DNA from 2 places in the Sphingomonas sp. Leaf38 genome. Region 2 is predicted to be linked to the other one. Evidence: riboswitches for the same ligand, from Rfam matches in the RefSeq annotation. Region 2 holds a riboswitch; the other holds the start of a gene.
What was found. A riboswitch is a leader RNA that binds a small molecule or an ion and turns the genes downstream of it on or off. The one in region 2 is predicted to bind thiamine pyrophosphate.

Region 1: another riboswitch for thiamine pyrophosphate. It lies ahead of ASE88_RS02980 (TonB-dependent receptor); the one in region 2 lies ahead of thiC (phosphomethylpyrimidine synthase ThiC).

What each region holds. Positions count from the first base shown of each region.
Region 1 is NZ_LMLD01000009.1:141,311-144,719, reverse strand. Features, by position in the region: gene ASE88_RS02980 (TonB-dependent receptor) at 1-2,066, opposite strand, end outside; TPP riboswitch at 2,159-2,268, opposite strand; gene ASE88_RS02975 (hypothetical protein) at 2,410-2,631, opposite strand; gene ASE88_RS02970 (UPF0149 family protein) at 3,097-3,409, opposite strand, start outside.
Region 2 is NZ_LMLD01000004.1:61,459-64,867, forward strand. Features, by position in the region: gene ASE88_RS00470 (ferritin-like domain-containing protein) at 1-304, shown strand, start outside; gene ASE88_RS00475 (outer membrane protein) at 384-1,262, shown strand; TPP riboswitch at 1,636-1,743, shown strand; gene thiC (phosphomethylpyrimidine synthase ThiC) at 1,783-3,409, shown strand, end outside.

The sequences.
Region 1 (3,409 bases), on a different contig from region 2:
AGCCAGTCGGCGAGATGCATGCCGACCGACAGGTCGAGCGTTGCATACCCCTTGATCGACTCGTCGTTCATGAAGGTCGCATATTGGCTGCCGATATATTTCGATGCGACGCTGCCGAAGAACCGGCCATCGTCATAGGTCCCGCCGGCGCCGAACTGGACGGTCGGGCTCGACACCGCGCGGCGCCCGCTGGTCGGCAGGAAATCCGCACCGACCGGCAGGTCGTCGTTGATCCGGGCGCGCAGATATTCGCCGGAAAGGTAGAGGCTGACACCAGCGACCGGGCGGTAGTCGATCTCCGCATCCACGCCGTACGAGGTCTGTCCGCCAGCATTGATCGTGGCGTTCACCTGTGCCCCGCCCTGGTCGACCACGGTCGCGAGTTGGCGGTTGCGGAATGTGTAATGAAAGCCCGTCGCCGAGACGGAGAGCTGCTCGCCGATGAAGCGGTAGCCGATCTCCTGCGAGACCGAATATTCGTTCTTGAGTGCGTTCGTCCCCTGCACGACCACCGCGCCACCGGCGTAGCTGTTGTAGAGCGTGAATTCATTGGGGGTGCGGAAGTTGGTGGTGATGTTGGCGAACAGCTGCTGGCGGTCGTCGAGCCGGTAATGGATCGCCGCGCGGGGCAGCGCCGCGAAGCTGTTGTTGCGCACTCTGTTTTGCGGCCCGGGCAAATAGTTATGCCCATTGCGCAGCACGGTCACGCCCTTGAATCCGGCGTCGACCGTGAGCCGCGGCGTCAGCGCGATGCTGTCGGCAAGGAAGAAGGCCTTCGTCACGGTAACGGTGCGCTGGTTCTCATAGGCAAGCAGGCGGCCATCGGCGGTGCGGATCGCCTTGGCGCGATAGCCCCAGCGATCGACCGGCTGCCCGTCCGCATCGATCGAGGTGTATGATTGCGTGACACGGTCTGTGCCGTAGTCGAACCAGAGCCCGGCCGTGAGCGTGTGCATGCCGCTGTTCAGCGTCAGCTTGCCGACGTTGCCGACGCGCATCTGATCGCCGGTATAATTGCCGAGCACGGTCGCCATGCCATCGACCGCGCCGGGGAGGGTAATCGGCTGGGTCAGTTCATCGGTGCCGAGAAAATTTCCCTCGGTGGTCAGCTGTGTCCCGTAGGGCGAGTTGCCGTAACCAAATTGAAGATAGGTAGTGGTGTCGAGCACCAGCCGGTCGGACAGAACCAGGTGGACCGGCGCGGACGCGTAGAGATTGCGGAAGGGTGCACGGTACAGACGCCAATAGTTGGTATTCCCGGCGGTGTAGCGCGTGTCGTAGTTAAAATTGCGACCCCGCGCGGTCCATTCGGCAAGCGTCGGGCTGGGGTAACTCGACGAGTTCGCGTCGTTATACGACAGCGCGAGGCTGGCGCGGTTGCCGGCGCCCCATTCGTTGAGCAGCTTCGCGTCGACATGCTGGCGCGTATCGTAGCCGGCACCGCGCCAATTGTCGGCGCGGGTGTTCGAATAGGACAGGAAGGCTTTCAACCCGGTATTGCCGATGGTGCCGCTATCGACGCGGAAAAAGCCGCGCCGCGCCGCATAGCTACCTAATGACAGGTCGACGAGCGCGCCGGGACGCGCCTTCGGATCGTCGAGCGCGAGCGACAGCAGCCCGCCGGCCCCGCCAAGCGTCGGTGAGTCGATATCCACCGAGCCTTGCGCCAGCGAAATCCGCTTGAGGTTCTCGGGATCGGCGAACTGCGATGGGTAGGCGTAGTAATAGCCGATGTCGTTCTGCGGCGCGCCCTCCATCAAGACGCCGATCTCGTCCTGGCCAAGGCCGCGCAGCGTCAGGCTGGAGCTGGTCGAGAGGCCGTATGGATCGCTCGACGCGACATTGGCGCCGGGGAGCAGCGTCACTAACTGGAACGCGTTGAGAGTCGGCGCCTGTTTTACGATGAAGTCGGCGGAGATCGCGCTCTGCGCACGCGGCACCTTCTGGTCGGGGAGCAGACCGGCGGGGTCCTGTTTGCCGACGACGCGGATCTCAGTCGGCGCGTCTGGGTCAGCGGCGACCTGCGCTGCGGCCGCGGATGTGATGAGCGTGGCCGAGAGCGCCATAACGACAGCATGCCCCCGCGCCCGATGCTGCGACGCGACGATCAAAACCATAAACCAAAAACGCTCACATCCACTCCAATCGGAGGGACGACGGGCCAGCCGCAGACCCTCCCTACGCCGGTATAAGCCGGATCAGGTTCAGCGGGTCATGGGCTGCAGCCCACCTCTCAGCCGCGCATCAGCGGCCCCCCGGGGAAGCCATCGCTTAGGCGGTCGATGCGGGCGTGGAAAGCGCTATCGGCGCAGGTGGCTGGCAACCGACGGAAATCGATGTCGATATGCCCTTCGGTACACGATGTCGGAACGAGGCGGCGGCAAACGCGCCGCCCCGTTCGCTCGCTCATCAGCTATGTGCGCGAGCCGCAGCCTTTTGCGCGCGGGCCTGCTTGGCATAGTGATGATGCGCGATGACACAGCCGGCGGCCGCGCCTATCACCGCATGCCCCTTGCCGACGAAATGGCCGCCGACGCCGCCCGCCGCGGCACCACGAATGCAGCCCTTGGCGATCACCGGCGAGGCCGACATCACGAGCAGCGGAAGCGCGAACAAAGGGGTAAGACGCATCCCAGTTTTCCTCTTAGACAGGGTTTGGACAGGAGATACCTGCGAGGCCCTGCCTGCGTTCCGTGAGAAATCGTTCATCTTTGGCGCATCCCAATAGCGCCTCTGGGTAGACTCGCATCTCTACAGGAGATTGATCCGCCGAGCCTGACCTTGCGCGGCCGCCGCAGTATCTCATTATTGCGCGCGGCGAGCGCGAATGGTTGCCGCCGGCAGAACGATCGCTGTTCACGTCGAAGAGCGCTGCGCAAATTGCGACCGTGACCTTGGGTCGTGCCCATGCTGCGGCGAGTCGGACGGCGAGGCGGGCGCCGACGCGTCCGGTCCCGCTCAACGCGAAGTCGTGGAGAATGACGAGGATCGATGCGGCGGGTGTGGCGGCGCGGTCAGCGTCGACGACGCCGTGATGCCAAGCATTGGTGCAGCATTACCGGAGACGCGACCGCGACCGTTGCCTTGTCCGCAACCCTATCCACAGCACCGCTTCGATTTCTTGCCCGAACCACAACGACAGGGATCGTTCCGGCCGATCCTGGTCGGTATCGACTTGATCGGCATCGCCAAGGCCGCACTGCCCGCGCGCATTCCGGCGCCGTGCAACCGCGCAATCAGGTCGACCAGATCGGTATGGGCACGCACTTCAAGGTCGTTGATCGCCAAACTGTCGAGCGACGTATCGTTGCGAGCGATGCCGATCAGCACCGACACTTGCGCCAACGCGTCTGCGACGTCGTCTTCGCCAGCGGCCAAGGTCGCCCATATTGCGGGCCGCAATGCCATC
Region 2 (3,409 bases):
GGATACACCGTCGCTGCGCACGATTGCGGGCCAGATCAGCGACGCACGCGACAGCCTGGATGGCACCGTCACCAACAGCGCGACCGGCGTGATCGGCGACATCGACCAGGGCATCACCGGGTCGGATCCGACGATCTCGAACATCGTGCCGACCGACGCCAACGGCCTGGCCTATAGCCGGTCGATCGCGCAGGTGCACAACATCGCCTATCTGACCAGCACCGCACGGATCGGCGGGGGTTTCTTCCCCAACGGCACCAACAATCGCACTGATGCACTTCGGACCAGCGGCGCCAACGCGTGATCGCCGTTACGGACTGAAACAGAAACCTCGGATCGCGGCGCATTCAGGAGCGCCGCGATCCTTGTTTTGGGGAATGACCATGAAACACTTCACGACGCTTACCATGCTCGCCGGTCTCGCCACCGCGGGCATTTTTGCCGTTCCCGCCGCCGCGCAGGACATGACGAACGACCGTGACAGCAAGCCGTTCTCGGGCCTCTATATCGGCGCGGCCGGCGGTTACGACGTCCAGCCGAACGATGTCGGCTCGTCGATCCTGTTCGATCGCAACGGCGACGGCAACTTCAACGACAGCGTCAACACCATAACCGGCGCTAACGCCTTCTCGCCGGGCTTCTGCAACGGCTCCGCCCGCACTGCGGTTGTCGATTTTGGCTGCCGCAACGACGATGACGGCTGGTCCTATTATGGCCGCGCCGGCTTCGACGTGCAGAGCGGCCCGTTCGTGGTCGGCCTGGTCGGCGAATTTGGCAAGTCCGACATCACCGACAGCGTCGCCGGTTTCTCGACCACGCCCGCCAGCTACACGATGGCGCGCAAGTTGAAGTGGGAAGGGTCGGTTCGCGCCCGCGCCGGCCTCGCAGCGCGCAACACGCTGTTCTACGCCACCGGTGGCGCCGGCTATGCCAAGATCGACAATCTCTTCTTCACGACCAACACCGCCAACGCGTTTGCGGCGACCGGCTCGGACAAGCGCTGGGGTTATGTCGGCGGCGGCGGTATCGAGCAGAAGCTGACCCGGAACATCTCGATCGGGATGGAATACACCTATCACCAGTATAAGGACGATGACGCCCGCGTGCTGGTCACCGCGGGCACCACGCTCGCCGGCAGCCCGGTCCTGCTGGCGAACAACCCGTTCGTGCTGGCGCCCAACACCACCGGCACCACCTTCCGCCGCAGCGACGAGAATTTTCGCTGGCACTCGCTGCGCGGCACCGTTTCTTTCCGGTTCTGAGGTAGCGCACCTTCGATCCCCGTTCGCCCTGAGCGAAGTCGAAGGGTAAGCCCCACGTGCAAGGGTCTTTCGACTGCGCTCGGCACGAACGGGGAGGGGCGATTACTACTACACGACACCGAAAAGGCCGCTGCCCCGACAGGGCAGCGGCCTTTCCCTTGTCTGCACAACCTCAATCCTCCCCCGGCAGGGGGAGGTGGCGCCGAAGGCGACGGAGGGGGAGGACATGTGACCGAGGTTTTCCCTTACCTCGCCCTCCGTTTGGCATGCGCCATCCACCTCCCTCTGGCGGGGGAGGATCGCAAGAGCCAGCCCCGGTCGACCCAAGCCCCCAAATTTCCCATTGCACGCCACCTCGGGCCGCCTATGCTCGCGCTACCCCGGGGGAGCGCTAGTCCGCGCTTGAGAGGAAGGCAGGAGCCTTCGACCCGCTGAACCTGATCCGGTTGATACCGGCGGAGGGAGGGAGCGGTCGCCACAGAACCGCAAGCCTTGCTCCGAGACCTTTAGGAGCACGCGCATGGCCGTCGTTACGCAGTCCAACACTACCGACATCGGCGTCACCACCGGCCCGATCCGCGGCTCGCGCAAAATTCACGTCGCGGTCCCGTCGAGCCCCGACGTCCGCGTCGCGATGCGCGAGATCGTCCTCGACCCGAGCTGCGCCGAGCCTCCCTTGCGCGTCTACGACACCAGCGGCCCCTATACCGATCCGCGCGCGACGATCGACATCAACGCCGGCCTCCCCCAACTCCGCCGGGGCTGGATCGAGGCCCGAGGTGACGTGGAATCCTACGACGCCCGAGAAATCCGCCCCGAGGACAATGGCCAGCTCGGCCCCGACCGCTCGGGCGGGGTCCCGCAATTCCCCGGCAGCATCAAGCGGCCCCTGCGCGCGAAGCCAGGCCAGAACGTCAGCCAGATGCACTACGCGCGACGGGGGATCATCACCCCGGAAATGGAATATGTCGCCACGCGCGAGAATCTCGGCCGCGCCATGCTCAAGGACTATGTTCGAGACGGCGAGAGCTTCGGCGCGAGCATCCCCGACTTCGTGACCCCCGAGTTCGTCCGCGACGAGATCGCCCGCGGCCGTGCGATCATCCCCAACAACATCAACCACCCCGAATCCGAACCGATGGCGATCGGCCGCAACTTCCTCGTCAAGATCAACGCCAACATCGGCAACTCGGCGGTCGCCAGCAACGTCGCCGCCGAAGTCGACAAACTCGTCTGGTCGATCCGCTGGGGCGCCGACACGGTGATGGACCTCAGCACCGGCCGCAACATCCACGACACGCGCGAATGGATCCTGCGCAACTCGCCCGTCCCGATCGGCACCGTGCCCATCTACCAGGCGCTCGAGAAGGTCGGCGGCGTCGCCGAGGACCTCACCTGGGAGATCTTCCGCGACACGCTCATCGAGCAGGCGGAACAAGGCGTCGATTACTTCACGATCCACGCCGGCGTGCGGCTGGCGTACATCCCGATGACCGCGAAACGCGTCACCGGCATCGTCAGCCGCGGCGGCTCGATAATGGCGAAATGGTGCCTCAGCCATCACAAGGAGAGCTTCCTCTACGAGCGCTTCGACGAGATCACCGAGATCATGCAGGCGTACGACATCGCCTACAGCCTCGGCGACGGTCTGCGCCCCGGCTCGATCGCCGACGCGAACGACGAAGCGCAGTTCAGCGAACTCTACACACTCGGCGAACTCACCCACCGCGCGTGGAAGAGCGACGTCCAGGTCATGATCGAAGGCCCCGGCCATGTCCCGATGCACAAGATCAAGGAGAACATGGACAAGCAACTCGAAGTCTGCGGCGAAGCCCCCTTCTACACCCTAGGGCCACTGACGACGGACATCGCCCCCGGCTACGACCACATCACGAGCGGCATCGGCGCCGCGATGATCGGCTGGTACGGCACCGCGATGCTCTGCTACGTCACGCCCAAGGAGCATCTCGGCCTGCCGGATCGCGACGACGTGAAAGTCGGCGTCGTGACCTACAAGCTAGCCGCCCACGCCGCCGACCTGGCAAAGGGCCACCCCGCCGCCCAGATGCGCGACGACGCGCTGAGCCGCGCCCGCTTCGAATTCCGCTGGCGCGACCAGTTCAACCTCTCGCTGGACCCTGATACGG